4 regions of the Proteiniborus sp. DW1 genome follow, and region 1 is predicted to be linked to each of the others. Evidence: riboswitches for the same ligand, from Rfam matches in the RefSeq annotation. Region 1 holds a riboswitch; each other region holds the start of a gene.
The links. A riboswitch is a leader RNA that binds a small molecule or an ion and turns the genes downstream of it on or off. The one in region 1 is predicted to bind cobalamin.

Region 1 (8,210 bases):
TTCCATAGCCCACTCAACTATATCCCTATCGGCCTTACTTAATCGTTTACCAAATCCAAGATGAGGAAACCTTCCGTAAGATGCCAAGGACTCAACAAGCAAATCATTAGATACTGATTTTACCTGTGGCAAAACTGCTAGCTTTTTTGCTATTTCCTTAGTTGGTATATTGTCTATACTTTTCCCGTCTAAGATTATTTCTCCATCACCTATTTTTATGGATCTACAAATTGCCTTAATTAATGTGGATTTACCAGATCCATTAGGTCCAATAACTGTGACTATCTCACCTTTATTGACTTCCAGTGAAACCCCTTTTAATACAATCTTGTCATCATAGTTAACTACTATATTATTTCCTCTTATGTCCATAGGACAAACCTCCCTTACCTTTTAAAAGATATAGGAAAAAAGGTGCTCCAATAGCTGATATGATTATCCCTACTGGAACTTCTGTTGGCTGAAATATCACTCTTGAAACAGTATCACATAACATTACGAATATAGCCCCTGTAAAGATACATGCCGGTAATAAATATTTGTGATCTGACCCTATTAGGATTCTGGTAATATGGGGTACCATAAGTCCGACAAAGCCTAGTAAACCTACTACACTAACTGCGCTTCCTGCTAAAAATGAAGATAATATTATAAATAAAAATCTAGTCTTTTCAACATTTAAACCAAGTCCTGTAGATACCTCATCACCAAGCATGAGAACATTGAGCCTAGTTGGTAAAAACATCAGTATAGTTCCGCATATAATTGTATAGGGTAAAATCAGCTTTAAATCTCCCCATGTAATAGATGCTAGCCCACCAACCATAAAGTTTAAAACTCCTGATACCCTATCTGGATAAAAGGTCATCAAAGCGTTGTTTCCTGCACCAAATAGAGATGATACTGCTACCCCTGCTAGTATCATCCTTGTAGGCATTACACCACCATTCCAAGCCAAACCATAGATTAGCATAGTAGCTCCTAATGCTCCTAAAAAGGATCCGATTGGTGCTAGATAATAATACTGTGGAAACAATATTAGAAAAATCAGCCCTACTAGCCCCGCACCTGCTGAAACACCAATAGTGCTAGGGCTTGCTAGTGGATTTCTCATTATTCCTTGGAGCACTACACCAGCTAGGGAGAGATTTATCCCTACTAGTGCAGCTACTATGGTTCTAGGTATTCTTACATTCCATATTATTTGATAGCTTGTAGAGCCCTGATCAAATAGAAGAGTCTTGATTATCTTTACAGGACTCATCTGTACTGCCCCATTACCTACACTTACTAAAAATGTTAGAATACTTAAAGTAAAAAACACTAAAATCGTGATTTTCTGTTTTCTTGAATTCATGGAATTCTCCTACTCCTATTGAAATAGTTCTGGATATATTATAGTTGCTAGATTCTCATAAGCCTCTGCATATCTAAGATTTGCTTTGAACATGTACATATCCTTTGGTAAAATTATATACCTATCATTCTTAACCGCTGATAATGAAGCCCAAGCTGGATTGGATTCAGCATCTTCTTTTAATCTGTCTAGTGTAGCATCCATATCACTACCAGTTGTCTGAACAAATATAAAGTCAGGATCTTCTTCTAATATCTTTTCCATAGAAAAATTCTGTGTACCTAATGCTCCATCTGAGTTATCTGCTATATTTATAGTATTTAAATCCTCAAGCATCATACCTACATATGAGCTAGAGTCCCTAGCTGATACAGACTTTGCACTTGCCATTATAAGTAGTACCTTATGTTCTTTTTCTTCTGGGATAACTGAAAGTATATTGTCTATTTCCTCTACAATATCTAAAGCATTTGATTTGAATAGATCTTCCCTTTCATTTAATGCAGTAAATAATCTAGTAATAGTCAAATAATCTTCTAATCCAACATAGTCTATAGCTATAACAGGTATACCTACACCTTCAAAGGAAGGTATTAATTCTAATTGGCTTTTTTGTGTGGAATTTACAATAATTAAATCTGGTTCTACAGAGATTACTTTTTCCACACTAATTGCACCTAGTTTACCAACTATTTCAGCGTCTTCTACCCCTGCAATCTCATCTTGACCTACTGATGGTTCTAACTTACCTACAACGCTACCCCCGTTTTCCATCCAAACTTCCAAGAATGAATTATATAGTACTACTGCTCTTTGGGGTTTTTTATCTATGGTAACTTCTTGTCCTCTACCATCTATAAAGCTTACTGTATCTTCATTTATAGTTACGCCAAATTCAGTTATGGACTCAGTAACATCGTCATTTTGCTTATTATCTTCAACTAGCGGTGTATCTACATCTTCTACCTTTGGGCTGCTACAAGCTGTAAACATTCCTGCTACTATTACTAAACTCAATAATAATAAAACCATTCTTTTCATTTTCACTTTATTTTTCTCCCTTTCTTCTACCTAGTATTAAGGATATATAATCCCTGTCTTGAATAATTTCTTCCTTATTTTCCAGAATCTCTTCATTCTCTAAACTTACTCTTTTAACATACTTATAAGAAAAATCATTCCTCTCCAATTCATCTAATGTATCTTCCTTTGCCCCAAGGGTTTTAAGCAATGCAAATGAATCAGCCTTATCTAATAATGAATTATCGAATTCATCAATTAGTAAAAAATTATCTCCCTTTACAGTTAGGGGTACCTTACTAGCAGCTGCTGCAGCTACAAAGGATGGAATACCTGGTACTACCTCAATCTCTATATCCCTTTGATTTAATAAATCCATAATATAGATAAAAGTACTATAGATCATTGAATCCCCAATTGTAAGAAAAGCACCATATTCTCCTTCTGGAATCTCCTCATGGATGATATTAGCAGCATTGATATAGTCCTCTGCTTCTACACTCCCCATTGGGAAATCTATAAGAACAACTTTTTTATCCCCTATGTATTCCTCAACTGTATCTAGTGCCATGTTTTTTCCCTTATTGTTAGGTGCAAATATTACCTTTGCATCCTTGATTACATTTACTGCTCTTAGGGTTAATAAATCTGCTGCCCCCGGACCAGTTCCTATTCCGTATAATTTCTTCATCTTAACTTATCTCCTTATAAATATAATTAAGTAATAAAACATTAAAAATGCTATTTCACTTCTATACATGATCTCAACTGTGTTTTTTATATGCTCTTTATTTACATCATTGATCTTATCTCCTATATGTGGCTTTTCTACATATAGGCCGTGATAATAATTACCACCCCCAAGTTGTATTCCTAATAGCCCTGCAGTAGCACTTTCTGGATAACCACTGTTTGGACTTTTATGATTTCTTCTATCCCTTTTTAATATCTTCATTCCATTTATAAAATCAAATCTTCCTATAGATGAGATATTCATCAAAATAGCTGTTAGTCTAGCAGGTATTAGATTAAATAAATCATCTACTTTAGCTGGAAAGTAGCCTAAGTGCTTATATTTATCATTCATATAGCCTAGCATAGAATCCATTGTATTGATGAATTTATAAGCTAGTCCTCCTGGTGCTCCCAGTAATACAATGTAAAACAAAGGGCCTATCACTCCATCAGAGGTATTCTCCGATACGGTTTCAACAGTTGCTCTTATAATCTCCTCTTCATCAAGATTAGAGGTATCTCTACCAACAATATAGGATAGTCTTTTCCTGCCTTCTTCTAGCCCTTTATCCAGTTCTTTTTGAACCATATTCGCTTCATAATGTAATGATCTGGCTGCTATACAAGTGTATATAAGATAGATATTTATAATCTTGCAAAGTATTGTATATGGACTTAGTAATTTTAATAATATAAAATGGTATAACAAATCCTAAGAAAACATTTATAGATACTATAATAAGTCCCATTATTTTAAGACCTTCATTGGATTCAGAAACCCTTCTAGCTAGGTTCTCTTCAATGCTTATAATCCTCCCCATTAATTTTACAGGATGAGGAAAATTATATGGATCCCCAATTATAAAATCTAGTATTACTGCTACAATCAAATTAACCATTATTAACGCCCATAATCTTGTATATATATTCCATATCCATATTAGCCCTTATACCATTGCTAAGTTTATTTAGCTCCAACTCTTCCTCTTCAAAGCTTTGTTCTTCTGCTTTTGGGCTTTTGTTTCTATCGATTAAGGAGTCCTCGTCTATTAAGTCCAATGAAATATAAGGGATGACACCAACTACTGGTATATTTAATAGATCTTCTATCATCTTAATTCCCGGTTCAAGTAATGTTTTATCACCTCTAAATTTATTGATAATAAGGCCTTTGATCCTAGCTCTTTCATGAGGCTCTAAAAGCATAACAGTCCCATAAAGTGCAGCAAATGCGCCTCCTCTATCTATATCTGTGACTAATAAGACTGGAGCATCCGCAATTTCTGCCATTCCCATATTTACGATATCATTCTTTTTTAAGTTAATTTCAGCTGGGCTACCTGCCCCTTCGATAACCACAATATCGTTATTTGATTGAATTTCATTGTGCTTTTCCATGATCATTTTCTTTAATCTAGGTCTAAATTTAAAATAATCCCTTGCAGCCATATTTTCTCTTTCTTCCCCATTTACAACTACCTATCTGAGTTTGGTATGAGTAGTATAGGATTCATATGATGACTTGGTTTAAGTCCTGCTGCCCTGGCTTGTAAAGCTTGTGCCACTGATATTTTTTTCCCTTCTTCTGTTATATAAAATTTAGAGCTCATGTTTTGGGACTTAAAAGGATATACCTTATATCCGTCTTCTTTAAATATTCTACAAAGCCCAGTACACATAAGACTTTTTCCTGCTGATGAAGTAGTACCTTTTTAATACTTCCACTGAGCCTGTCTGAGCTAGACTAATACCATTTAAGTGATAGAGTAGAGTTGATTTACCACTACCATTTACACCTAATATTGCTGTTTTTCTACCAGCTTTTATATTTAAATTAACATCCTCTAGGCCCCTTCGGGAGTTTGGATACAAGAAACTTAAATTTTCAATTTTTACTGCCATTTTACACCTTCCTATCAATAACTAGAATTGCTAATAAAAAGAGGGCTAACATAGAAGATTTAAGAATTAATTCCTTGTTATTAAACTTCTTATTTCTTGCCTCTCCTTGAAATCCTCTAGACTTCATAGCATTGAAAACCATATCGCTATGATTGCTGCTTTTAAGGAAAAATCCTCCTATCCATTCTCCAAAAATACTAAGGGAAGATAATCCTTTTCTTTCATTAATTCCTCTACTGATTAATGCCTTATTACCTTTCTTTATATCCTCATCAATCATATGAAAATATCTAAAGGTAAGAGCTAGTATTCTGTTAAATATCTGTGGTAAACCAATGTTTAATATCCCATCAACCATATATAAAGCTGAATGCTTAGAAACTATTGTACCTAGCAATATAGAGGAGATTAAAACTTTACATACAATGATCATTGTAAAATCAATATCTTCTAGGCTTCTATATACAATTAATCGTATTATTATTGGCAAGAGCATAAGTAGAACAAAGGGTATCACTGGTTTGGTTAACCTAATAAAAGATCTATCCTCACAAGTTATAAGAGAGTACATAATAACTAATATCCCAGTTACAACTAGTAGTCTATAAGTTTTTATTGATGATATGTAAAATAGAATGATAAAAAGGCTAACCATTGTATCTTCTGGATTTATTTTATTTAATTTCCTTCTAACGTTCTTTTCTTCTCCTAAAATCATCCTAATAAATACTCCTTTTTCTCAAAGTCTTGGGTTAGGTCATAAAAAAATTCCCTAAGTAACCTCAGGGAATCTAATATTTTCATAAATATATATGTTAAATATGCATAAAAATATCGCTCTCCTTCCCTCCGAAGGTTGCTTACAACTTATATAGGCAGGTCTTCTGGCTTATGAATCATCCTAATCAACACCTTCCCAGATTTCTCCAGTGGTATATACGTTGATTTCGTCATCAATTACAGTAGCGGGGGCTGCATGGGACTTAAACCCATTTCCCTATTAATCTTATGAACCTAAATAATTAATATTCAATTATTGAATATAATAACATAGTCTTTATTAAATTACAATAAAGAAAAATTTTTACATGTTTTTATATGGTTTTTAGCAAAGTCAATATTACCTCACAGATGTAGGTGTGAACACCCTGCAAATACATTGTCATTTGCTATTATACATTTTCTTTCTTTTCCTGTAGATTTTTTTATTGCAGTAAAGTCATCCCCATCAAAATCACTTTTGGTATAGTGGAATTCATGGGCATTGATAGATTCTTCCTTTTTACATAGCATATTATCCTTATTTGCTACTAGTTTTATATATCCAAAGTTCTGCAGTCTACTAGTTAGTTAACTTTTATAATCAAAAATATTGACCATATCTTTTCCTTCAATAGTTGAACCTAAATACATATAGCCTCCACTTTCTGCATAAATAGCTATATTACTATTATAAGCATTTTTAATACTCTCTAACATAGAAGTATTGTTAGAGAATTTTTTATGGTACTAATTCTGCTCCTAATACCAAGTTTTTTCATGTGCCTTTGGACTCGTTTGAGACTAATGCTCACGTATCTAATAGCTTTTAATTCCTCTCGAATCTTAGGGGCACCGTAGATTTTATTATTATCATTGTAGATTTTTAAAATATCATCTTGAAGCTTTTTATTAATAGGTTTCCACTTGTTTTCTGGTTTTTCCTTTTGCTTGTCATAGTAGGTACTTTTGGGATATTTAAGTACCTTACACATAGTATCTATGGGTGTATAGTAGAATTTCTTAAATTATATCTAACTGTATATCAGGATTTATTTCTTTGCGTATATAGCCATAGCCTTTTTTAATATTTCATTTTCCTCCTTGAGCCTAGCATTTTCTTTTCTCATTCTGTTAATTTCCTCAAGGTTTGTAGTATATCCTTCTACTGCATTAATTGGAGCTTTCTTCTTAGTCCAATTGCGTACTGCTGTTTCACTTAAGCTATATTCACTGGCTACCTCTTTAGGTGTTTTTCCTGATAATACTAGTTCAGAAATCATTGTTTTAAATTCATTTGTATATGTTTTCCTCTTAGACATTTTATGGACACTTCCTTCCTAGGTTGTTAGTATATATAAAATCTTATTTAGTGTCCATAGCTATATACTAACATCAATATTAAATAATTACTAACTCTTCAATAGCTAACACCCTTATCTTCATGCACTACTTACTACAACTAAATCCTAGTTACTCTAAGCAATGCACGAAATATATTTGTTTAAAGTTCCTAAAACCCTTGATCTTATAACACAAACTGCACCCATCACTATTATGACACGTTCCCCCGTAGCCATAACTAATAGTATTCTATCTTGTCCTTTTGATATAGCTTCTATAGTTCTATTAATAGCTACTCTCTGATAATACCTTGGAAATTTACCACTCATATCAAAGAAATAGTCTTCTGATACAATCTTTTCTTCATGAGCTTGGATTCCTTTCCCTGCCTTATACCTCTCCCATAGCTCATCTGGGCTTGGAAACTCTTCTAAACTAAGTTCTCTTTCTTTCCCAGTAAAATTATCATGTTCGATAAATCCATCTCCATTGGAACTATATATAAAGGGAATATCTAAAATATCTCCATATTTAAGAGCTTGTTGCATTCCTGCTCCCATGGGTTTATTATTATCTTTTGCTTCTATGATAACAAGGGGCATATTAGGTTTATAGCTTAAAATATAGTCTGCTCTTTTTCTTTTCCCTCTGGCTACAAGATTTCCCCTGACTATAATTCTTCCGTCCGTAAAGCTATATTCAGCTCTTACTTGAGTTTTTATATCCCATCCTGCTTTTTCTATTGCAGGGGTAATATATTTCATCTTTATATCTTCTTCGGATAAAGCTTTTTTATTTATAACCACTACCCTCATCCCCTTTCATTTGCTATGTATTTATAAAGTTTTAGAATATACTAGATAATCTTGCCTATATTATACCATAATTTCTATTGGAGTTAGGTACATAACTCTACATTTAAAAAATATTCATTTTTTTCTTAACCCTTATAACTTTTTACTTTTTCCTGTCCTAACTTTGTAACCTGAAAATAAAGTTCTTCAAAAGAAACCAGGATTAAGGTGGGAAGGAGTAAGGGAATAAGGCAATGAAGTTGTAGCAATTCCAATTGGTTGAAGGGTAAGAGGAAAGA
Region 2 (8,210 bases), on a different contig from region 1:
AAAGGATACTCAGATATGGAAGCAGTAGAGTATATGAAGTTTATATTAAGATATGACAGAGCAGAAGTTAAATCTCTAAAAAGAATAGTATGTGAACATGAAGGCTTAGACTATGATAAGCTTTTACAGGCTAATAATATTGATATACTGAAAAGACTGGATGAAAGAGCTTCTGAAATAGTAGATGATTTTTTAGAAGGCAAAGATTTAGACAGTATATATATCGACACCTTAGAGTACGGGAAAAAATGCATGGATAATGCAAAGCAGTGTAACGAAATGAAGGGCCTGCTTAAGGTATTAAATGGTGAATATTTGCCAGCAAAGCTTTGCGGAGATGTATTCAGAAATCCGGAGGTACTTCCTACAGGGTATAATCTATACCAATTTAATCCCCATTTAGTCCCTACTGAGGTTGCCTATGAAAGAGGATGGAGAATAGCAGAAAATACTATAGAAAAGTATATGAAGGAGAATGACACTTATCCTAACAATGTAGCTATTGTTCTTTGGGGAATAGAAACATCAAGAACCCAAGGAGAGACATTAGGACAGATTTTAAGCTATTTAGGAGTGCGAATATTGAAAAACAAAAGCCAGTTTGGTTTTCAATATGAAATTATTCCTATTGAGGAGTTAGGCAGACCTAGAATAGATATAACTATTGATATGTCTGGCTTTTTTAGAGATATGTTCCCAAATATGGTTGATGAGCTAAATAATATTTTTAGAGAGGTTTATTTTTTAGAGGAGTCTGATGAATTAAACTACTTCAAGGCCAACAGTAAAAAGCTATATAAAAAGCTTATTGAACAAGGCTATTCAGAGGAGGAGGCAGAGGAATTATCATATGCTAGGCTATTTGGACCTAGAGAAGGAGAATATGGTAATGGAGTGACTAAGCTAATAGAAACAAAGAACTGGAACATGGAAGAACAAATAGGAAATCTTTTCATACAAAACACAGGAAATGTATATACAAAAAATTATAGGGGGAAAAAAGTAAAAGGTTTATTTGAGGATATGCTATCTAAAGTAGATATAGTATCTCAAATAAGAAGCTACCATGGATATGAGGTTACAGATTTAGATGATTTTTATGGGCATTTTGGTGGACTAGCTAAGGCGGTTGAAGTAACTAAGGGAGAAAAGGCAAAGATATATATCAATGATACTACTGGAGAGAAAATAGAAACTGATAGTGTAGAAAAGTCTATAGAACGAGGTATAAGGACCAGATTATTAAATCCTAAATGGATAGAAGGAATGCTTCAAAACAAATATCATGGTGTTCAAAAGATAGAAAAAATATTTGAGAATCTAATAGGTCTTTCATCTACAACAAATGAAGTAAAAAGCTGGATATTTGATAGCTTGTATTCTACTTATATATCAGATGAGGATATGCGTGAAAGAATGAAAGAAAACAACAGATGTGCATATTTAGATATATTAGAAAGAATGCTAGAGGCTAAAGAAAGGGGATACTGGGCTGCTACAAAGGAACAACTGGAGGAGCTTAGAAAGGTATATTTTCAAATAGAGGGAAGTATAGAGGAGAAGATTTAGTGTACAGGAAATAATGAAGTATTTGTAATAATGGATTAAGATTACAATAAATAAATCCCTTTGCCAAGATAAAGGGATTTATTCATTGTTTATGGGCCGTTTTGTAGGAATAAAAAATGCTGCTAATAAGAAGGGAATAAAGAAATGTTGACAACAAGAATTAGAGATGATATATTCTAATTGAAATTGGAGTGAAAAATTGAATATTGTGGCTATTGGTGTAATTTTATTCATAAAATTACTTAAAAGGGAAGCTCGGTGAAATTCCGACACGGTCCCGCCACTGTAATGGATAGAACTTTACAGATACCACTGTACAATATGTATGGGAAGGTGTAAGGTTTGTCATTCCTAAGTCAGGAGACCTGCCAATGGTAACAGCGCTGTTTATTACTCACGAGGATGAGGAGGTGTTATTTGATAGTAGAACTTATATTCTATTTGTTCTGCTATGCACTAATAATGCCCTTTCTATTTATAAGAAAGGTTTTTTTATTGTGCAATAACTCATGTGTAATAAACTCAGCAAATTTCGCTGAGTTATTTTATTTGGAGGGATGACATTTGAATTTTACGAAACTTGTAACAAATCCCATTTTACTTTTATTTCTCAATATTTAGGGAAGTTTTACAGGTTCTCTAGGCTCTACAGGAGGAGTACTTATTGTAGCATTAGGGTTGGGTAGTATTAAAAAGCTTGGACATCTAAGCCTCTGTATGAACAAAAACCAATTATCTACAGTAAGGGATATTTGCCTAAACATGTTTCTTGCTATAGTAAGGCTCAACTATGGCTATAGTGCCATAAATTTAATTAAGACACTAGGAGCTCAACTATTATTAGTGGGAGCGACTACATCAATTTTCAGTATACTAATAGGGTATATTGTTGGAAAGAGGATAATAAAGCTAAATACTATATAGCTTTTAGGAGGCATATGCGGAGCTATGACCAGTACGCCTGGTCTAGCGGCTTCAATGGAAGTAACAGATAGTGATGATGTGACAGTATACTATGGAGCAGCATATCCCTTTGCACTACTTTTTAAGATTATATTCACAAATATTTTATTCAAGGTATAAAGTAAGGGGGCTAAAAAATGAATATTCATGAATATCAAGCTAAAGAAATACTAAAGAATTACGAAATACCAGTACCTAGAGGAGGAGTCATTCATAGGGTAGAGGATGTTGAAAGGGCTGCTTGGAGAATTGAAAGCGATATAGCAGTAGTAAAGGTTCAAATTCATGCTGGAGGAAGAGGAAAAGCAGGAGGAGTAAAAATAGCTAAAAGCATAGAAGAAGTCGTAGCATATTCAAAGGAATTATTAGGTAAAAGGTTAGTGACCCCTCAAACTAGTTCAGAAGGAAGAGAAATAAAAGCTCTTTTAATAGAAGAAGGTTGTGATATAGACAAAGAATATTATGTAGGATTAACATTAGACAGAGAGGCATCTAGGGTAGTTATAATAGCTTCGGAGGAAGGTGGGACAGATATAGAGGAGGTGTCATTAAAATCACCAAATAAAATTTTTAAGGAAGTAATAGACCCTCTAATAGGCCTGTCTGATTTTCAAGTTAGAAGACTATGCATAAATATTAATATACCTGAAGCCTTGACAAATGATTTAGTAAAAATATTTAAGAATTTATATAGATGTTTTATCGAAAAAGATTGTACCTTAGCTGAAATAAACCCTCTGGTAATAACAAAGGAAGGTAAAGTAGTTGCATTAGATGCAAAGTTAAATTTTGATGATAATAGTTTATATAGAAATGAAGAACTGCTAGAATATAGAGATTTAAACGAAGAAGACAAAAAGGAAATTGAGGATTCAAAATATGATTTATCATATATTCCATTAGATGGATATATTGGCTTCTTAGTAAATGGTGCGGGTCTAGCAATGGCTACTATGGATATTATAAAGACATATGGAGGAGAACCAGCTAACTTTCTTGATGTTGGGGGAGGAGCGTCAGAGGAAAAGGTTACTAACGCTTTTAAGATAATCTTATCAGATAATCGTGTCAGAGGAGTCTTTGTTAATATTTTTGGAGGCATACTGAAATGTGATGTCATTGCTAGAGGAATAGTAAATGCAGCTAATGAAGCAGGATTAAATGTTCCTTTAGTAGTACGCTTAGAAGGGACAAATGTAGAAATAGGCAGAGAAATACTAGATAATTCTAATCTAGATATAGTAACTGTTGCAACTATGGATGAAGGTGCTAGAAAGATAGTAGAGCTAACTAATATGAAAGGGAAGGGATTGTAATGAGTATATGGGTAGATAAGCATACAAAAGTAATAGTGCAAGGTATAACTGGAAAAACAGCATTGTATCATACTAGGCAAATGCTTGAATATGGTACACAAATAGTTGGAGGAGTTACTCCAGGTAAAGGGGGGACAAAAGCAGGGAATATACCTGTATTTGATACAGTAAAGGAAGCAGCTTGTGAAACCAATGCCACAGCTTCTGTAATATATGTCCCTGCTAAGTTCGCAAAGGATGCTATTCTGGAAGCTATAGATGCTGAACTAGAGATAGTAATCTGCATTACAGAGCATATACCTATAAACGATATGATAATAGTCAAAAGGTATTTAGAAGGTAAGAAAACTAGGTTAATTGGACCAAATTGCCCAGGAATTATTACACCAGGAGAATGCAAAATTGGAATTATGCCAGGGTATATTCATAGAAAAGGAAGAATAGGAGTAGTATCCCGTTCTGGAACACTAACCTATGAGGCTGCTTATCAGCTGTCTCAAAGAGGAATAGGGCAGTCTACAGTCGTAGGAATTGGTGGTGACCCTATTAATGGGACGGACTTCGTTGATGTTCTAGAGGCATTTAACAAAGATGATGAAACAGACGCAGTTGTTATGATAGGAGAAATTGGAGGAACTGCAGAAGAGAAGGCGGCACTTTGGGTTAAAGAAAACATGATAAAGCCGGTCGTGGGATTTATTAGTGGAAAAACAGCCCCTAAAGGAAAACGTATGGGTCATGCTGGTGCCATTATTTCGGGAGGGAAGGGAACTGCAGAAGAGAAAGTTAGAGTAATGACAGATTGCGGCATATCTATAGCAAAGAGTCCTATAGGCATAGGAGCTGTGTTAACTGAAACCTTGAAATATAATAATTTGTGGAGAATTGAATATGAGAGCCAATATAGAGAGATTTTTAATCATTAATCTTGGTATTTTAATAATGGCATCAGGCTTATATTATTTTTTAATTCCTGCAAATCTGGCTACAGGTGGTGTAACAGGGCTAGCTATGGTTGTAAATAAAATATTTCCTTTTATATCAATAGGTATAATAATGATAATTTCAAATTTTATCCTATTTGCCTTAGCTTTTTTACTAATAGGAAAGGATTTTGGTGGATATACCATATATTCAAGCTTTCTTTTGTCAGGGGTCATCTATATATTTGAAATTATAACTCCCTTACATGAGCCAATAATAAAAGATATAATGCTGAATTTGATATATGGTATCCTTATACAAGGAATAGGAATGGGAATGGTTTTTTATCGAAACTCTTCTACTGGAGGAACTGATATTGCAGCAAAAATATTGAATAAATTCTTTCATGTAGATATAGGCAAGGCATTGTTCCTAGCAGACTTTTTAATTGTATTTTTTGCAGGGCTAGCATTTGGAATTGAAATGGGGCTATATGCTTTATTAGGAATTTTAGCTAATACTTATATAATAGACAAAGTAATAGCTGGATTTAATACAAAGATGAACATAATGATAATTAGTGAAAAAAGTGAAGCTATAAATCAATATATAATTCATGAAATAAATAGGGGAACGACACTGTATGTTGGAGACGGAGGTTTCTCAAAGAACAGAAAGACTATAATAAATACTGTGGTTGATAAAAAGCAATATGTAAAAATTAGAAACTATGTTAAAGTTACTGATCCAAGCGCCTTTATAACAGTTGGCTTTGTGCATGAAGTATTAGGAGAAGGGTTTAACCTTAGCTTATAATATAAATTATTTTGAAGCCAATGATATTTTTAGTCTATCCATTGACCTCTATATATAGTGTGTGTTAAGATTAATATACTATATATAGGGCGATATGGATATTATATTATAAATAACACTATTATTCATATGCAGAAAAATATACTAGTTTATATATAGTGCTAAGGAGGAAATTGAAATGATTACAAAAATAATAAAAAGAGATGGGCGTGAGGTTCCATTTAATATTGAAAAAATTGCAAATGCTATTTTTAAGGCTTCAAGCTCTGTAGGTATAAAAGACTACGATGCTGCATTTTTATTAGCAGAGAAGACAGTAGCCTGTATTGAAAAGGAAATGATGAATATAAACCCATCTGTTGAGATGGTACAAGATATAGTTGAGAGAGTTCTTATAGAAAATGGATGGGTCGAGACCGCTAAGGCGTACATACTTTATAGAGCAGAAAGAACAAGACTTAGAGAAATGAATACTAAAATCATGAAGATATATCAAGATCTAGTCTTTAAAGAGGCAGAAGATAATGATATAAAACGTGAAAATGCAAACATTGATGGAGATACAGCAATGGGAACCATGCTTAAGTTTGGTTCAGAGGGAGCAAAACAATTCTATAATATGTTTATTTTAAAGCCAGAATATTCGAAGAGTCATAAAGACGGAGACATACATATACATGATCTTGACTTTTTAACTCTTACGACAACATGCTGTCAAATTGACATTGAGAAGCTTTTTAAAAGTGGTTTTAGTACAGGACATGGACATTTAAGAGAACCCAATGATATTCAAAGCTATTCTGCTCTTGCTTGTATAGCAATACAATCAAATCAAAATGACCAGCATGGAGGTCAGAGTATCCCAAATTTTGACTATGGGATGGCTCATGGAGTTAGAAAGACTTATAAAAAGCATTATATAAAAAACTTGTCCAATGCTATAGAATTACTTACAGATAATAGAGAAACAGAGCTCATAGTAGAAAACATAATAGAATCAATGGATAAGAAGTATAATCTTATACCTAGTTTAAAAATGGAGGAAGAATACACTCGAATAGAAGAGAAACTGCTATTTGATTATTTCAAAGATGCAGATTTAGTTAGAAAGGCACAGGCATATGCTAGAAATAAAGCATATGCACAAACAGACAGGAGTACATTCCAAGCCATGGAGGCATTCATACATAACTTAAATACTATGCATAGCAGGGCAGGTGCACAGGTACCTTTTAGCTCTATTAACTATGGCACGGATACTTCTTTGGAAGGAAGAATGGTAATAAAAAACTTACTTTTAGCCACAGAAGCAGGGCTTGGTAATGGTGAAACTCCAATATTCCCTATTCAAATATTTAAGGTGAAAGAAGGTATAAACTATAATAATGGAGATGTAAACTACGATTTATTTAAGCTGGCATGCAGAGTAAGTGCTAAAAGGCTATTTCCTAATTTTTCCTTTATTGATGCTCCGTTTAATCTTAAGTACTATAAAAAAGGCAAACCTGAAACTGAAATAGCCTATATGGGTTGTAGAACAAGAGTAATTGCAAACGAATATGATTCATCAAGAGAAATAGTCTTTGGGAGGGGAAATCTAAGTTTTACGACTATTAATCTTCCTAGAATAGCATTAAAAAATAATAAGAGCATAGACGACTTTTTTAGAGAACTAGATGAAAAAATAGATTTAGTAATAAATCAGCTTTTGGATAGGTTTGAAATCCAAGCAGGAAAAAAGGTTAAGAACTTTCCTTTCTTAATGGGACAAGGTGTTTGGATTGATTCAGATAAACTTAGTTGGGATGATGAGGTTAGAGAAGTACTTAAGCATGGAACATTGACTGTAGGATTTATAGGATTGGCAGAATGTCTTAAAGCTTTGACAGGAAAGCATCATGGTGAATCAGAAGAAGCACAAGAGCTTGGGCTCAGTATTATTAGACATATGAGAAAGCGTATGGATGAAGCTTCAAATAAATATAAAATGAACTTTTCTCTTATTGCTACGCCAGCAGAAGGTACAGCTGGAAGGTTTGTGAATTTGGATAAAAGAATATTTGGAAGTATTGAGGGAGTTACAGACAGGGACTACTATACAAATAGTTTCCATGTGCCTGTTTATTATGAAACAACTGCATTTGACAAAATTAAAATAGAAGCTCCATATCATGAGCTTACAAATGCAGGGCATATAACATATGTTGAGTTGGATGGAGATCCTTCAGAGAATGTAACAGCGTTTGAAAAAATCATAAGAGCTATGAAGGAAAATGGTATAGGATACGGCTCTATAAATCATCCAGTGGACAGAGACCCTCTATGCGGCTATTCTGGAATAATAAAAAATCAATGTCCTGGATGCGGAAGAGAGGAAGGAAACGTAAAATTTGAAAGAATCCGAAGAATTACAGGCTATTTAGTAGGTACTTTAGACAGATTTAATGATGCAAAAAGAGCAGAAGAAAGAGAGAGAGTAAAGCATTTCTATATGAAGTAAGAAATATACTTTAAGGTAGTGGTTATCTATGTGTAATGGCATAAGGGTTGCAGGTATAGTTAAGGAATCAATTGTGGATGGTCCTGGAATACGCCTTGTAGTTTTTACTCAAGGCTGTAAGC
Region 3 (8,210 bases), on a different contig from region 1:
TGGCAGACTAGAAACTCTTGCAGCAAACTGTGCACTCCTTGGAGGTTCTAGACAGCTTGTAAGAAACATAATGGAGAGCAATACTACAGAAGAAGCTGTAGATTTTATCCTACAAAATAATATGGAAAATGTATTTGAATTTATCGCACAGAAGATAAGTCAAAAATGTGAAGAGAGAGCTCATGGGCAGATTAAGTTCGGAACATTAATTTTTTCTTTAAAACATGGTGTTTTGGGCATATGTAGCCAAGGTAGTCTAATGTTGGAGGAGTTCAAGGTATGAATAAAATATCAGTAGTTGGGCTTGGACCAGGTCATCCTGATTATATATTACCTAAGGCGGTTAGCATTATTGCTCAGTCAGATATAATAATTGCAGGAAAAAGAAATCTTGAAAGTATTGATATAACAGATAAATCTGTTTTTATAGTAGGAAATAACTTATCCCAGATGGTAGATTTTATAAAAGAAAACAGAAATAGTAAAAGAGTATGTATAGTGGTTTCAGGAGATACAGGATTTTATAGTATGCTTAGATATCTAAAGAAACATTTTGATTCTGAGGAACTGGAAGTAATAACAGGAATTAGCTCTATGCAGTATATGTTTGCAAGGATAGGACAAAGCTGGGAAGATGCTTATTTAGGAAGCTTACATGGCAGAGAAAATGAATTTGTTGAAAAGGTTAAAGAATATGGGAAAGTAGGTCTGCTTACTGATAATAAGTGGACTCCGGATAGAATTGCTTCTGAGTTGTTGAGAAATGGAATTGACAATAAGATAATGTATGTGGGAGAGAATCTATCGTATGAAAATGAAAAAGTAACTAAGGGAAGTATTAAAGATTTTGTTGAGAAAAGGGAGTACCATATTTGTGTGGTGGTGATTAGCAATGAATAGATGGGTTTATGCCACATCAGGGATACCTGATAACTTATTTAAGCGTGGGAAGGTGCCTATGACTAAAGAAGAAGTAAGAGCTATTACCATAAGCAAACTAAGACTTAAAAATACAGATTTAGTAGTGGATATAGGTGCAGGGACCGGGTCTATATCTATAGAGGCTGCTTTAATAGCTAATGAGGGAAAGGTATATGCAGTAGAGAAGAATAGTGAAGGAATACAGCTTATAAAGGAAAATATGAGTATTTTTGGAATGAGTAATATAGATGTAGTAGAAGGAGTAGCTCCAGAAGTTTTAACCCAAATAGGAAAAGTTGATAAGGTAGTCTTAGGAGGAACTGGTGGAAATATAATAGGTATATTTGAATGGGTAGCACAAAACTTAAAGCCAACAGGAAGGATAGTAGTCAATGCCATTACGATAGAAAACTTGTATAGATCACAAGAGCTTATGAAGTCAAGTGGATTTGAAAATATAGAGGTAATATGTGTATCCATATCAAAAGGAAGAACAGTAGGCAGTTTAACTATGATGGAGGCTCAAAATCCAACATACATTATATCTGCAGATAAGAAGTAAAAGTGAGGCGAGTCTAATATGAGCAAAGTATATTTTATAGGTGCAGGGCCTGGAGATCCAGAGCTTATAACTATAAAAGGTAAAAAAATAATAGATGATTCCGATGTAATCATATATGCTGGTTCTCTTGTAAATGAACAGGTGCTTCAAGGGAGAAAAGCAGGAAGCCCAGTATATAATAGTGCTTCTATGACATTGGAAGAAGTAATAGAAGTAATAGATAAAAGCATTAAAGAAGGTAAAAAAGTAGCTAGAGTTCATACAGGAGACCCTAGTATATATGGGGCAATAAGAGAGCAAATAGACGCTCTTGAAAAGCTAGGAATAGACAGTGAGGTAATACCTGGAGTTAGCTCCTTTGTAGCATCAGCTGCAGCTATAAAAAAGGAGTTTACACTTCCGAATGTTTCGCAGACAATAATATGCACCAGACTAGAAGGACGAACTAAGGTGCCTGAAAGAGAAAGTCTTGAGAGCTTGGCGTCACATAAGGCTTCTATGACTATATTTCTATCTGTACATATGATAGATGAGGTTGCAGATAGGCTGAAGAAGCACTATGGAGAAGATACGCCAGTTGCAGTTATACAAAAAGCTAGCTGGGATGACCAAAAAATAGTGATAGGAAATCTTAGCAATATAGCTGAAAAAGTGAAGGCAGAGGGAATAACTAAGACTGCACAGATATTAGTTGGAGACTTCTTAGGTGATGAGTATGAATTATCTAAACTATATGATAAGAACTTTAGCCATGAATATAGGAGTGCAAAATGAACTGGGCAGTAGTTACCTTAACTAAAGGAGGAACTCAGCAAGCCAAGAAAGTAAAGAGGCTGCTAGGTGATATAAGCTTAGATATTTATACTTTAGAAAAATGGGCTGATGAGGAAACAATAGTAATAAACAAAAATCTTGATGAATTTATAGGAAGTATATTTTATAGTTATGATATTATACTTTTTATCATGGCCACTGGAATAGTAGTTAGAAGCATAGCAAAGTATATAGTAGATAAGACCACAGACCCTGGTATACTAGTTATGGATGAAAAAGGACAGTTTATAATAAGTTTGCTATCAGGGCATTTAGGAGGAGCAAATAAAGCTTCTAAGCTATTGGCAGATAAAATAGGAGGACAGCCTGTAATAACCACAGCATCAGATGTCAATGGGTTGATAGCAGTAGATACCTTAGCAGAAGAATTAGAATGTTGCATATCTAGTATGGATAATGCTAAAAAGGTTACAGCGCTCATAGTAAATAATGAGCCAGTCCGCATAGAATCAGATATTAATATTGACATAAAGCTTCCTGATAACATAGTAACAGAAGGAGAGGCAAAGGGGACAATCTATATAACTAACAAACTTTTGAATATTAATCATATGTACCAGGTTCAGCTAATACCTAAAAATATAATAATAGGAATTGGCTGTAGGGCAGGCACTAGTAGTAAAGCCATAATAAATGCAATAGATGAAGCATTAAGATCTTTGAACATTGACTGTAGAAGTATACTGCATTTTGCAACAGTAGATGTAAAACAGAACGAGACGGGAATATTTGAAGCTGCAGAGCACTATAAAACCATTGTTAAAATAGTAGGAAGAGAAGAAATAAAGGCTATAGAGAGTAAATTCCAATGTTCAGAGTTTGTTAGAAAAGCCATAGGAGTAGGTGCAGTTTGTGAGCCTTGTGCCAAACTTACAGCTACGAAAGGACATTTTTTAATGAGAAAAAAATCCTATGGTGGAATAACCTTATCTATATGGGAGGAAGTATAGATGAACAAACTAGGTAAGATATATGTTGTAGGTATAGGGCCAGGAGATAGAGAGCATATGACTTCTCACGCTAAAATCGCTATAGATAAATCAGACATAATAGTCGGATATAAGACTTACATTGACTTGTTGGAAGATATGATAAAAAATAAAGAAGTGGTTTCTAGCGGAATGAAAAAGGAAATAGAAAGATGCATAGAAGCCTTAGAATATGCAAAACAAGGAAAAATTGTATCATTAGTTAGCAGTGGAGATTCTGGTGTATATGGAATGGCTGGAATAATGCTAGAAGTAGTATTAAAGGATGGAAGTGATGTAGAGGTTGAGGTAGTGCCAGGAGTTACAGCTGCAAATGCAGCAGCAGCTTCTCTAGGAGCACCTATCATGCATGACTACGTCACTATAAGCTTAAGTGATTTGCTTACAGACTGGTCACTAATTGAAAGAAGGCTTCATTGTGTAGGAGAGGGAGATTTTGTAGTATGTTTGTATAATCCTAAAAGCAAGGGGAGACAGCAGCAAATAGAGATAGCTAGAGAGATACTTTTAAAATATAAAAGTAAAAATACAATAGTAGGCATAGTTAGAAATGCTAAAAGATATGGTGAATCAGTTATAGTGACCACCCTTGGTGATATGCTAAAATATGAAATAGATATGTTTACGACGGTTATTGTTGGAAATTCAAATACATACTCAGTAAAAAAAATGATGATAACTCCTAGGGGCTATAGGCTATGATACTGGTTTTGTCAGGAACATCTGATGGAAGAAAAATAATAGAATTGCTGGCAAGTACAGGTTACTCTGTAATAGTATCTACGGCAACAGAGTATGGAAAAATGCTAGCTGAAATTGATAAAAATATAACAGAGATAATATCAGGTAGATTGGAAAAGCCTGATATGGAAAAGATAATAAGAGAAAAAGATATACAATATATAGTAGATGCTACCCATCCATATGCAGACAAGGTTTCAAAAAATGCTATTGCCGCAAGTAAATCTATGGGAATACAATATTTAAGATTTGAAAGAGAAGAGCATATATATGACGGAGCACACTATTTTCCGGACTATAGCAGTGCAGTACTATATTTAAAGGAAACTCAAGGGAATGTTCTATTGACCATTGGTAGCAATAACCTACATATCTTCACATCTTCCCTTGATATAGATAGGCTATATACAAGAGTTCTTCCTACCTATGCTGTAGTGAAGAAATGCGAAGAGTTGGGATTACTTCCAAGGCAGATAATAGCAGTCCAAGGACCCTTTACAAAAGAGCTCAATAAAGCCATATACAAAAACTATAATATAAAGCATATGGTGACAAAAGATAGTGGAGACGCTGGAGGAACTAAAGAAAAGATTGAAGGAGCAATGGAAACAGGGGTAAATGTGATTCTGATACAGCGTCCTAACATAGACTATCCCAATATATGCAATAGTATAGAAGAAGTCATAGATAGCATAAAGAAAAATTATAAAAATTACAACTAAATAGCTAAACATTACAGGTGCTTCTTTAGAAGGAAGTTAAAAGGGAAAGCGGTGAAAATCCGCTACAGCCCCCGCTACTGTAAGTGGGAACGAAATCATAATATGCCACTGGAGAAATTTCTCTGGGAAGGTTTGATAGTAGGGAGTACCACAAGTCAGGAGACCTGCCTGTAGATTTTATAAATAAGCCTTCGGTGGGAAGTGGTTATTTTAAGTATAGTTTATTATTTATACTATTGACCATAGTTTGCAAAGGCTATGGTTTTTTGTTTGCTTAAAACTACAATCTCATTACAGAAGGGGAATATTAATCATGAGGAGGAGAAGATGAAAAAAGGGATAATTGTAGCAAGCTTTGGGACTAGTTATGAAGAAACTAGAAAACTATGCATAGAAAGCGTAGAAAACAAAGTAAAAAGAGAGTTTTGTGAATACCAGGTAGAGAGGGCATTTACTTCTCAAATAGTGATCAACAAGCTAAAAAAAGGAGATGGTATATTAGTAAACAATGTAACAGAGGCATTACAGAAAATGAATCAGGAAGGCATTGCTCAAGTGTTTGTACAGTCTCTTCACATAGTGCCTGGACATGAGTACAACAAGCTTTTAAATCAAGTGAATTTGTTTAAAGAAAAGAATGATGATATGACAATACACGTAGGAGCACCGCTATTAAATGATGATACAGACTACAAAAAAGTAGTTGAGGCAATTGAGTTTAAGGCTCTAAATCAATACGAAGCTGTGGTTTTTATGGGACACGGAACTGACCATGCCTCAGACAGCAGATATGATTTATTAGAGAAGTATTTTAGAAAAGAGTACTCAAATAATATATTTATTGGAACAGTAGAAGGAAGTGTTAAGTTAGAGGACATAATACCACAGCTTCTAGAGAAAAAAATAAGTAGTGTGAAGCTAATACCATTCATGCTTGTAGCAGGAGATCATGCATTAAATGATATGGCTGGTGACGAAGAGGATTCATGGAAAAGCATGTTAATAAAAAATGGATTTCATGTAGAAGTAACTTTGAATGGATTAGGTGAAAATAAAAAAATTCAGGATATATTCTTATGCCATTTAAAGGATGCTATGAAAAATAGTTAACTAAAAATAGTGGGAGGAATGAGCTATGAAAAAATTAAGAGTATTATCACTTTTATTAGTTATTGTAATGATTAATGCAATATTTACAGGCTGTAGCCAAAACAATAGAAAACAGGATGAGATGGTAAACAGTGCAAACGAAGTTAGCAATGGAGAAGTAAAAGCTAATGAGGACACAGAAACAAGTCAACCTGTATCTGAATATGGAATAACTATTAATGAGGACAATGTAGTATTTACAGATGCTAGAGGGGAAGAGGTAACTATAAAAAAGAATCCTCAAAGAGTAGTTTGCTTATATAATTCCTATCTAGATATTTGGGATAGCTGTGGAGGAAAGGTAATAGGCAGAGTAGAGGAAGCAGAAGAAAAGCCTGTTGAAAACGCTATGTCAGCTGAAGTAGTTGGAACATCAGGATCTCCAAGTCTTGAAAAGGTTTTAGCATTAGAGCCGGATTTAGTTATCTTATCTAACGGATTCAAGGTTCAGGCAGATATGGTTCCAGTACTAGAACAAAATAATATTCAGGTTATATCCTTAGCAAATGACTATCTAGAGGACTATTATAAGTCAGTAAGACTCTTCACTGCAATAACAGAGAGAGAAGACTTATATGAAAAGCATATTAGCGAAGTTAAAAAGGGTGTAGATGCAATAGTAGAAAAAGCACCTAAGGATAAAAATTACAAGGTTTTAATCATATTTGCTTCAGCTAAAAGTATTACAGTTAGAAACTCAGAATCAATGGTAGGAGAAATGCTTAAAGATTTAAATACTATAAATATATCTGATACAGAAACAGATCCAGCAAGTGCTAAAGTTTTCAGCATGGAAAAAATAATTCAGGAGGACCCAGACTTTATATTTGTACAAACTATGGGAAGTGACAAAGAAAAAATAATGGAAAGATTAAAGCAGGACGTTGAAGATAATCCAGCATGGTCATCTCTTACAGCTGTAAAGGAAGGAAGATACATAGTTCTGCCAAAGGATCTGTATTTATACAAACCGAATGCAAGATATGTAGAGGCATATGAAGGACTAGCAAAAATACTTTACCCAGAGGTATTTAATTAATAATAGGGGCGTATAGTTGCTATTGAAGAAAGCCAATTACTTAATCTAATGAGAAATTAATTCATTGAAATCGCAAATGTAGACAATTAAAGAATAGTTTAACGGTAGCTTGATTACTATTCAGCTATCGTTAAACTTATACTACAAGGCTATACAGCCTATCTAAAATGCTAATAATCTAAGGGGAATAGAAACTATGAACAGTAGTAATACAAAGAAAGAAACGATTAAAAAGAGCTTCATTTTATTTATTTTTATGTGTATTGCAGTAGTCAGCTTTTTTATAAGTATAGGAAATGGAGCTGTAAATATATCACCTAAGGAGATAATAAATGCAGTTTTATTTGACAAATCTACAGTAAACTATCAGATAATATGGAATGTTAGATTACCTAGAACTATAGTAGCTGCATTTGTTGGCACATGTCTAGCCTTATCTGGAGCAATACTACAGGGAGTTATGAGAAATCCTTTAGCAGGACCTAATATAATTGGTGTTTCATCTGGCGCAGGGCTTATGACATTAATCATTCTAATACTCTTGCCTGACTTGTATTATTTAGCACCTGTGGGAGCCTTTGTTGGTGCACTGCTGGCTACTCTATTCATATATTTCCTAGCATGGAAGGAAGGAGTGCAGCCAACTCGTTTGATACTAGCAGGTGTGGCAGTATCCTCATTATTAGGAGCTGGAACAAATGCAATAATGACTTTTTTTCCGAATAAAGTAGCTGGAGTCATTGGATTTATGGTAGGAGGCCTTTCTGCAACTAATTGGAAGCATGTAAACACCATATTTCCATACGCAACAGTGGGAATAATATTGCTTTTACTCATACCAAACAAGCTGAATATACTAATGCTAGGAGATGAAGTAGCAACAGGGCTAGGAGTAAATGTAGAAAAGACTAGATTCATCTTCATAATAATATCATCACTGTTAGCCGGTAGTGCAGTAAGTGTTGTAGGGCTTTTAGGCTTTGTAGGACTTATAGTCCCACACATGACTAGGCTGTTTATAGGCTCTGATTATAGATACCTACTGCCAGCGTCTATATTTACAGGTGCTAGCATAGTCATGCTATGTGATACTATAGCAAGGCTTTTGTTTGCTCCTACGGAAATACCTGTAGGTATTATAATGTCAGCATTAGGAGCTCCGTTTTTCTTATACCTACTTAGAAGAAGAGGAGAATATTGATATGAAAATGAAGATTGAAAACATAAGTGTAAATTATGGAGAGAAGGAAGCA
Region 4 (8,210 bases), on a different contig from region 1:
AGTTATGGTGAATTTATGGATGAAGAGGAATTTGAGGATTTCAAACTAAAATATGAAGAGGCAATAAAAGAAGCAGATGAGTATATTCAGTCTAGAGAAGATTTCAAGAGAGCAGGCATAAATAGTTATGAAGACTTTGCAAATATGGATCATGAAAACGAGGATTTGTATGAGCTTTATCGTGATGTAGTTTTCAAAAAGAAAATAGACGTATTTTGGGAGCTGCCTTGGAGGGAAGAGTATATTAGCTACTATAAAAATAAAGAAGAACTTATGATGGCACAGGCAAAAAATGAAAAACAAGAATTAAGAATTAAAGAAATATTAGAAAAAGACTTAGAGACTTCTGTCTTTAATGATGTTATATTTTATAACTATAATGAATTAATAAAGTCTGTAGCTAAAACTATATTGTTAAGTGTAATGTTTTTGATAACACCAATATACTTAAGAGATAATAAAGACAAAGTAAATTATCTTCAATACACATCTAAAACAGGAAGAAGTATATTTAAAAAGAAGATAATTGCAGGACTATTGGCATCTTTCATATTAGTGACTTTACAGTTTATATGTTTTTTCATAATGTATTCTACAAATAATACATCTATGTTTTTTAACTGTAATATAAATTCCATATACAATACTATTACCTCTTGGTATGACTTAACATTCATTCAATATATAGCTCTTACAGTAATAGGGACTTACATATTAGCTTTTGTATTTACATTGATACCTATGCTGGTTTCAAGTATTAGTAAAAACTACATAACTGCAATAGCTATTCAATTGCCTATAGCCTTATTTGCTTTCACTATACTGTTAAGATATTTGATTCATTATATGACAAATATCTGGTATTCAAAATATTTTACTGGGATACTATATATGATATTAATTTTTATTAGCACTATATCTATAATAATAAGGTGGAAAAGAGAGAAAAAAGCTGATATTCTATATTAGAAAATGGGGTTGCAATTTGTCAAGTTTGGGTGGTAAAAGGAGGTAGATGATACTTTGAGTATAGTGCATTTATTAGCTTATGATTTTTCTTTGCCAGAGATAGATATGAGAGTTTTTAAAGAAAAGATTGCTGGTAAATCAACAATTGGATTTGTACAAGGTTTTTCAGTGTCAAATTGTTATTGGTCAAAGGATGATATAGAAGTATCCAATTTTATTACTGGACAGTATTTGTATGATGTGGATTTAACAGAAGAAGATTCGTGTATAGAGAATTTTAAGAATTACTTGTTTAGATATATGAAGCCTAATAGTGAGATAGAGTTATGGAGTATCTGGCTTGGAGGAGATGATTCAAAACACTATACAATAATGCCAAGATTAAACAATGTGCCTTCAGAAGATGTGTCAATGGTTAATGATGAGATAGGTTATTTTGCTGAACATTATTTCAAACCTGTTAAAAGGGGAATAGAATTATCTTTGCTGAGTAAAAAGGATATTTTATTTGTACTAGAAAATACAGGAGTTTGCCTTATTATTAAGAATTAAAGAGTGCTTGTAGATATGAACTTTTAAGAGGAATTGCAAGATTATTACTTATTAGCATACTAGGTGAAAAATCCTTAAATAAGGGAAATTATATACAACATAAAGAAGTTATCAAAAATGTAACAAGATATTTTATTGACAAAAATTTATTTTTGAAATATACTAAGTTCGATAAGACAATTAAATAGTTTCAGGGTGCTTCTTTAAAAAGGAGTTAAAAGGGAAAGAGGTGTAAATCCTCTACAGCCCCCGCTACTGTAAACAGGGATGAAATCTTCTATAATCCACTAGGAAACTGGGAAGGAGAAGAGAGTAAAGTGAACTGTAAGTCAGGAAACCTGCCATGAAACGAGGTAACAACTGTTCCGGAGGGGAGCATGTGAATTTCATTATATGAACTTAACACATAGGGCGCCCTATGTGTATTTTTTTATGACCTAACCCGATTATTTCGGATGCTTTTATATTCCTCCCCTTTGAAATAGTTTTGTATTTAACTTAACTAGGGGAGGTGATTTTTTTGACAAAAAATATAATGCTTCAAGGAACTGCTTCATCAGTTGGCAAAAGCATATTGACTGCAATATTGTGCAGGATTCTGAAGCAGGATGGATACAGTGTAGCCCCATTTAAATCTCAGAACATGTCTTCAAAGTCAATTTTAATAGAAGATAACAAAGAAATATCCATAGCTCAGGCTATTCAGGCAGAAGCTGCAATGATAGAGCCTAACGAGAGCATGAATCCTATACTATTAAAGCCAATGAGTGATATTGGAAGTTTAGTAGTATTGAATGGATTGCCTTATAAAGTTATGACTGCATCAGAATATCATAAAATGAAGCTAGAGCTTAAGTGGGCAATAAAAGAGGCTTACAATAAACTGGCTCAACGCTTTGACATAATTGTTATTGAAGGTGCTGGCAGCCCTGCTGAAATCAATTTAAGAGATAACGATATTGTAAACATGGGTTTAGCAGAGTTAGTGGATGCTCCAGTAATTCTCATTGGAGACATCGACAGAGGTGGTGTTTTTGCATCTATATATGGAACTCTTATGCTTATGCCAGAAAGAGAAAGAAATAGGGTAAAGGGCTTTATAATAAATAAGTTTAGAGGGGATGTAGAATTATTAAAGCCTGGAATTAAAATGATTGAAGAGCTAGTAGATAAGCCATGTTTTGGAGTAGTTCCTTATATGCAGGTAGATTTAGAAGAGGAAGACAGTCTAATTGTAAAAAATGATTATAAAGAGTGGCAGAATCCCACTATGTCTATGGATATGAAACAAGAAGAGCCTAGCTTGAATCTTCAACGAGAGTATAGAGAACTAAGAAATAGAGAGTTTGAAAGACTTGCACATATAGTTAGAAATAGCATTGATATAGATAAGATTAAAGAAATAATGAGGTTATAAAATGTTAAATAGTATTATCCTAATTACCTCAGTAATTTTAGATTTTATATTAGGAGATCCACCTAATTGGCCACATCCTATAAGGTTTATAGGAATAGTTATAAAAAAGTACGAAAAGGTTGTGAGAAATGTAAAGTGGTTGGATCTAAAAATAGGTGGATTTGTACTAACTGCATCTACAATAGTTACAGTTTTAGCATTGTCTAGTCTTATTTTATACATGGCAGGATTAGTACATCCATTTCTGAGAACAGCTCTAGAAATATACCTTATATACACATTATTAGCTGCAAAATGTCTAGCAGTAGAAGCTATGAAAGTATATAAGGTTTTAGAATCAAATGACATAACTAAAGGAAGACAATTACTTTCCTATCTAGTTGGTAGAGATACTAGTCAGCTAAACAAGGAAGATATAGTAAGAGGTACTGTTGAAACTGTAGCTGAAAACACAATAGATGGGGTGCTTGCTCCACTCTTTTACTTAGGAATAGGCTTTTGTTTTAATATTCCAGTTCAAATTATTCTCTTGTATAAAACAATAAACACCCTAGACTCTATGGTAGGCTATATACAGGAACCTTATACTAAGATAGGCTTTGCATCTGCCAAACTTGATGATATAGCTAACTTTGTACCAGCTAGAATTGGAAGTGTATTTATGGTACTAGCTGGAGCACTACTAGGATATAAGGGCAAGAAGGGAATTCAAATACTAGCAAGAGATAGAAAAAATCACAAAAGCCCAAACTGTGGATATCCAGAATCAGCAGTGGCAGGGTTGTTGGAAGTACAGCTTGGCGGTACAAATATATATTTTGGACAAAGAGTATATAAGCCTACTATAGGAGATGCCCATAAAAGCCTTGAACCAGTACATATAAAAGATACCATAAAGATAATGTATGGTTCAGAGATTATTATGGTGCTCTTTATGATAGTCATATTTAATATTATCTAAACACATAAATAAGGAGAAATTCTTAATGAATAAACACGGTGGATATTATGGAGATGATTATGAAGAAATAGCAGATTTTAGTGTTAATATAAATCCACTAGGAGTACCAGAAAAGCTAATTGAAGCACTTAAAGAAGAACTTGAAAAAATGAAAAGATATCCTGAAATAGATGGCATAAGCGGAAAAGAAGTTTTAGGTCAATACTTAGGAATTCATAGTGAAAACATTATACTTGGAAATGGGGCAACGGAGCTTATTTATTTATATGCTAGGAGCCTAAGGCCAGAAAAGGTACTCATTGTGGAGCCCACATTTAATGAGTATAGTAAAGCTTTTAAAGTTGCTGGGAGCAATATATATAACTACTATACTGATGAAGAAGAGAACTTCAAGATACAAGTTGAAAAGCTTATTTCTAAAATAGACGATATAAATCCAAATGTATTAGTTATCTGTAATCCAAACAATCCAACAGGAGTGTTTACAGATACAGATAAACTGCTCCTTATACTCCATAAGCTTAATGAAATAAATGCATATTTATTTGTAGATGAGTCTTTTATAGATTTTGCTGATAAAGATTCACTCATACCTCTGGTAGAGAAATATAACATATTTATACTTAGATCAATGACTAAGATTTTTGCAGTACCAGGATTAAGAATAGGCTACGGTATAGGGAAAAGGGATACCATATTTCAGTTAAATCAGCTAAAAGAGCCGTGGACAATAAATAGTCTTGCTCTTAGGAGTATACCAGTGCTTCTAGAAGACAGTGATTATTTAAAAAAGACTCAAGGCTGGTATCATGAGGAAAAACAATTTTTATATAATGAATTAAAAAATATACCCAATATCAAGGTAATTGAAAGTGAAACAAACTTTTTTCTAATTAAGCTTTTAAAAGGTGATGCAAATTCCCTAAGGAAGTATTTATTAAATAAGAAAATCTACATTAGAAGCTGTGATGATTTTCAAGGATTATCAAATAAATATATTAGGATAGCTGTGAGAATAAGAAGAGAAAATTCCAAACTCATAAAAGAGCTAAAGCAATATATGAAAGACTAGGAACAGGAGGTTAATACAATGAAAAAAGTATCTAAGTTATTGTTGATTTCAATCTTAATAACTGCTCTATTTTCAAGCTCAGTATTTGCTTCAGCTACTACTTTAAAGATTGATGGTAGTACAAAAACCTTAACTACACAACTAAAGGAAGGAAGGAATTTTGTAGCAGGCAGTAGCTTGAAAAGTCTTGGATTAGACTATGCTTTAAATCAAAACACTGCAATATTAAAGAATAAAGAAGTAGAGTTTAAATTCACATTAAACACAAACAAAGTTAAAGTAAATAATACAGACTTCACACTAGATTCAAAGTCATATAAAAATGGACAAGAAGCATATTTGCCACTTAGATTCATACTTGAAACATTAGGCTATGATGTTACTTGGGATAAAAGCACTAATGGATTAAAAGCTACTAAGCAAAGTAAAATAACATATCCAGTGACAATAGAAAACAATGGGGTTAAATATACAGTATCAAAAGAACCAAGCACTATAGTATCCTTAGCTCCAGATGTGACAGAGACATTATTTGCCATAGGTGCAGGAGACAAAATAAAGGGAAGAACTCAATACTGTAACTATCCGGCAGGGGTTTCAGCTATAAAGAATGTAGGTAGCATGACTGAACCAAGTATAGAAACTATAGTAGACATAAATCCAGAACTTATAATAGCAGCTACTCACTATAAGGAAGAAGTACTTAAAAAGATACAAACAGCTAAGATAGGAATAGTAGCTAAAGATTCACCAAATACATTAGAAGAGATGTATGCAGATATATTGAAATTAGGAGCTATAGTAAACAGAAACTATGAAGCTAGGGCCTTAGCTTCAAGCATGAAGTCAAAGGTAGAGACAGTAAATATGTATACCAATAATATTAAGAATAAACCAACAGCTTATTATGTTGTCGGAACAGGTCAGCATGGAGAATATACAGCAGGCAAGGATACCTTTGTAGCAGAATTAATTAGAGTAGCAGGCGGAATAAATGCAGCAGATGATGTTACAGGCTGGAAGTATAGTTTAGAAAAGCTTATAGATAAAAACCCAGATATTATATTCGGTTCAGAATGGGATATTGATACTATGACTACAAGCCCTAACTATAAAGGATTAAAGGCTATTAAAAACAAAAATTTTAAAGCAGTAAGTGTGGATTTATTTAGCAGACCTTCAGCAAGAGCAACAGATGAAGGACTGAAGCTCTTAGTTGAAATGTTCCATAAAGACATAGCTAAAAAGTTAAGCTTCTAAATACTTTAAGGTATGTGATATTTCATGAGGAAAAATAACAACAGGATAAAGATTTTAATACTATTAGTTATATTAGTTTTTTTAATGCTGTTTTCCATAACCCTTGGTTCAGTAAAGATACCTTTAAATGAAACAGTGAGAATAGTACTTAGCAAGATTAGATATCTAGATTCTATAATTGATATTAGCAATGTTAAAGAATCAAATATATTCATTGTGTTAAGTATAAGGCTTCCTAGGATATTACTTGCTACTTTAGTCGGGAGTGTTTTAGCAGTTGTAGGCAGCTCTTATCAGGCCATATTTAAAAATCCAATGGCTGACCCTTATGTTATGGGTGTATCATCTGGGGCTGCCTTTGGAGCAACCGTTGGGATATTGTTAAAGCTTAATGTAGGTCTCCTTGGTTTTGGTGCTACTTCAATACTAGCCTTTGCTGGTGCATTAATTACTACATTTGTAGTTTATAATTTAGCTAGAATAGGAAATAAAATATCCACTACATCAATACTTCTTGCAGGTATTGTAATGAACGCTATTTTATCTTCTGGAATATCTATAATGATGATATTCAATCATGATGAGCTAGCAAGAATAGTGAATTGGACTATGGGAAGCTTTAATAGTGCTAGCTGGGAGCAAATAGGAGTAATAATCATTCCCATAGCTTTAGGGCTCGTATTTCTAATATCTCTTTCAAGAGAAATGAATGCTATAGTTTTGGGAGAAGAAGATGCTCAGAATATAGGAGTAAATGTAGAGCGAGTTAAGAAAGTCATATTAATTACTGCATCTTTGTTAGCAGCATGTGTTGTATCAGTAAGCGGGATAATAGGCTTTGTTGGTATAATAGTACCACATCTATTTAGGATAATCTTTGGTTCAGACCATAAAGTGATTTTACCTGTATCAGCTATTGGTGGAGGTATATTTCTACTAGTTAGCGATACTCTTGCAAGAACTATAGTGCCTGGAGTTGAAATACCTGTGGGGGTGATTACATCATTATTTGGTGGACCATTTTTCTTGTATCTGTTAAAAAAATCTAAAAGTAGGAAGTTAATATGAGGTGGTTAAATGGCTGAAATTATTGTAATTACAGGTGGAGCTAGAAGTGGTAAAAGCAGCCTAGCAGAGACAAAGGCTAAAGAACTTGGATGCAAGGTAGTGTATATTGCTACTGCCATAGCCTTTGATGAAGGGATGAAAGATAGAATATCTAAGCATAAAGCTTCAAGACCAAATACCTGGACTACTATTGAAATGTATAAGAATTTTAGTGAATTAGAGAAAAATCAAGACTTCATCGAAGCCGACTTGATTCTTCTGGATTGTATGACTTTAATGGTATCTAATATTCTTTTGGATAGTGGTATAGACTTTGACAAATGCTCTATGGATGAAATAGAACTTATAGAAAAGAATATTTTAAATGAAGTAATAGGGCTACTTGAAATAGTTGCTAAACTCGGAAAGAAGCTTATTATAGTAACTAATGAAGTAGGAATGGGATTGGTACCTTCATATAGACTAGGAAACATATTTAGAGATATTGCTGGTAGAGTGAATCAGTATTTGGCAAAGCAAGCTAATGAGGTATACATTACAGTGTCAGGCATCCCTATAAAGATTAAATAGGGACAAGTAAGGACTGAGAGTTTCACAGTATAAAAAAATATAACGAGGTTTATTATGAAAAGCATATTATTGATGATAACCTTTTTTACAAGGATACCAGTAACATATAACTATGAATACAATGAAGAGGATTTTATTAGAGGAATTAAATTTCTCCCCCTTATTGGCTTGATAGTAGGGGCTATCATGTATATTCCTGTATTTCTTCAGAACGTTATTCATGGTCCTATAATAGCCTTATTAACGTGGGTTATTTATATAGGCATAACAGGTGGTCTTCATATAGATGGACTAGCAGATACTTTTGATGGATTATTTAGCAACCGAGATAAAAAAAAGAT

Region 2: linked by a shared signal. The riboswitch ahead of DW1_RS15105 (hypothetical protein) and the one ahead of DW1_RS06235 (energy-coupling factor transporter transmembrane component T family protein) in region 1 are both predicted to bind cobalamin.
Region 3: linked by a shared signal. The riboswitch ahead of DW1_RS02730 (sirohydrochlorin cobaltochelatase) and the one ahead of DW1_RS06235 (energy-coupling factor transporter transmembrane component T family protein) in region 1 are both predicted to bind cobalamin.
Region 4: linked by a shared signal. The riboswitch ahead of DW1_RS02630 (cobyric acid synthase) and the one ahead of DW1_RS06235 (energy-coupling factor transporter transmembrane component T family protein) in region 1 are both predicted to bind cobalamin.

What each region holds. Positions count from the first base shown of each region.
Region 1 covers NZ_FMDO01000028.1:79,136-87,345, reverse strand. The annotation lists gene DW1_RS06270 (ABC transporter ATP-binding protein) at 1-372, opposite strand, end outside; gene DW1_RS06265 (FecCD family ABC transporter permease) at 353-1,357, opposite strand; gene DW1_RS06260 (ABC transporter substrate-binding protein) at 1,373-2,398, opposite strand; gene DW1_RS06255 (precorrin-2 C(20)-methyltransferase) at 2,406-3,068, opposite strand; partial or broken gene cbiB (adenosylcobinamide-phosphate synthase CbiB) at 3,075-4,011, opposite strand; partial or broken gene DW1_RS06245 (cobyric acid synthase) at 4,136-4,791, opposite strand; gene DW1_RS06240 (ATP-binding cassette domain-containing protein) at 4,772-5,014, opposite strand; gene DW1_RS06235 (energy-coupling factor transporter transmembrane component T family protein) at 5,016-5,732, opposite strand; cobalamin riboswitch at 5,871-6,047, opposite strand; gene DW1_RS15510 (hypothetical protein) at 6,140-6,307, opposite strand; gene DW1_RS06230 (hypothetical protein) at 6,365-6,493, opposite strand; gene DW1_RS06225 (IS3 family transposase) at 6,487-6,768, opposite strand; gene DW1_RS06220 (transposase) at 6,826-7,095, opposite strand; gene DW1_RS06215 (type I restriction enzyme HsdR N-terminal domain-containing protein) at 7,252-7,923, opposite strand.
Region 2 covers NZ_FMDO01000007.1:309,506-317,715, forward strand. The annotation lists gene DW1_RS02770 (cobaltochelatase subunit CobN) at 1-1,569, shown strand, start outside; cobalamin riboswitch at 1,769-1,957, shown strand; partial or broken gene DW1_RS15105 (hypothetical protein) at 2,218-2,652, shown strand; gene sucC (ADP-forming succinate--CoA ligase subunit beta) at 2,670-3,848, shown strand; gene sucD (succinate--CoA ligase subunit alpha) at 3,848-4,774, shown strand; gene DW1_RS02795 (YitT family protein) at 4,740-5,588, shown strand; gene DW1_RS02800 (anaerobic ribonucleoside triphosphate reductase) at 5,767-8,088, shown strand; gene nrdG (anaerobic ribonucleoside-triphosphate reductase activating protein) at 8,117-8,210, shown strand, end outside.
Region 3 covers NZ_FMDO01000007.1:293,859-302,068, forward strand. The annotation lists gene cbiD (cobalt-precorrin-5B (C(1))-methyltransferase CbiD) at 1-283, shown strand, start outside; gene cbiE (precorrin-6y C5,15-methyltransferase (decarboxylating) subunit CbiE) at 280-900, shown strand; gene cbiT (precorrin-6Y C5,15-methyltransferase (decarboxylating) subunit CbiT) at 893-1,483, shown strand; gene cobM (precorrin-4 C(11)-methyltransferase) at 1,502-2,257, shown strand; gene cbiG (cobalt-precorrin 5A hydrolase) at 2,254-3,267, shown strand; gene cobJ (precorrin-3B C(17)-methyltransferase) at 3,268-4,008, shown strand; gene cobK (precorrin-6A reductase) at 4,005-4,769, shown strand; cobalamin riboswitch at 4,768-4,956, shown strand; gene DW1_RS02730 (sirohydrochlorin cobaltochelatase) at 5,097-5,879, shown strand; gene DW1_RS02735 (ABC transporter substrate-binding protein) at 5,905-6,957, shown strand; gene DW1_RS02740 (FecCD family ABC transporter permease) at 7,154-8,158, shown strand; gene DW1_RS02745 (ABC transporter ATP-binding protein) at 8,160-8,210, shown strand, end outside.
Region 4 covers NZ_FMDO01000007.1:279,962-288,171, forward strand. The annotation lists gene DW1_RS02620 (hypothetical protein) at 1-969, shown strand, start outside; gene DW1_RS02625 (hypothetical protein) at 1,024-1,521, shown strand; cobalamin riboswitch at 1,698-1,882, shown strand; partial or broken gene DW1_RS02630 (cobyric acid synthase) at 2,057-2,920, shown strand; gene cbiB (adenosylcobinamide-phosphate synthase CbiB) at 2,940-3,899, shown strand; gene cobD (threonine-phosphate decarboxylase CobD) at 3,925-4,971, shown strand; gene DW1_RS02645 (helical backbone metal receptor) at 4,990-6,231, shown strand; gene DW1_RS02650 (FecCD family ABC transporter permease) at 6,256-7,299, shown strand; gene cobU (bifunctional adenosylcobinamide kinase/adenosylcobinamide-phosphate guanylyltransferase) at 7,309-7,869, shown strand; gene cobS (adenosylcobinamide-GDP ribazoletransferase) at 7,924-8,210, shown strand, end outside.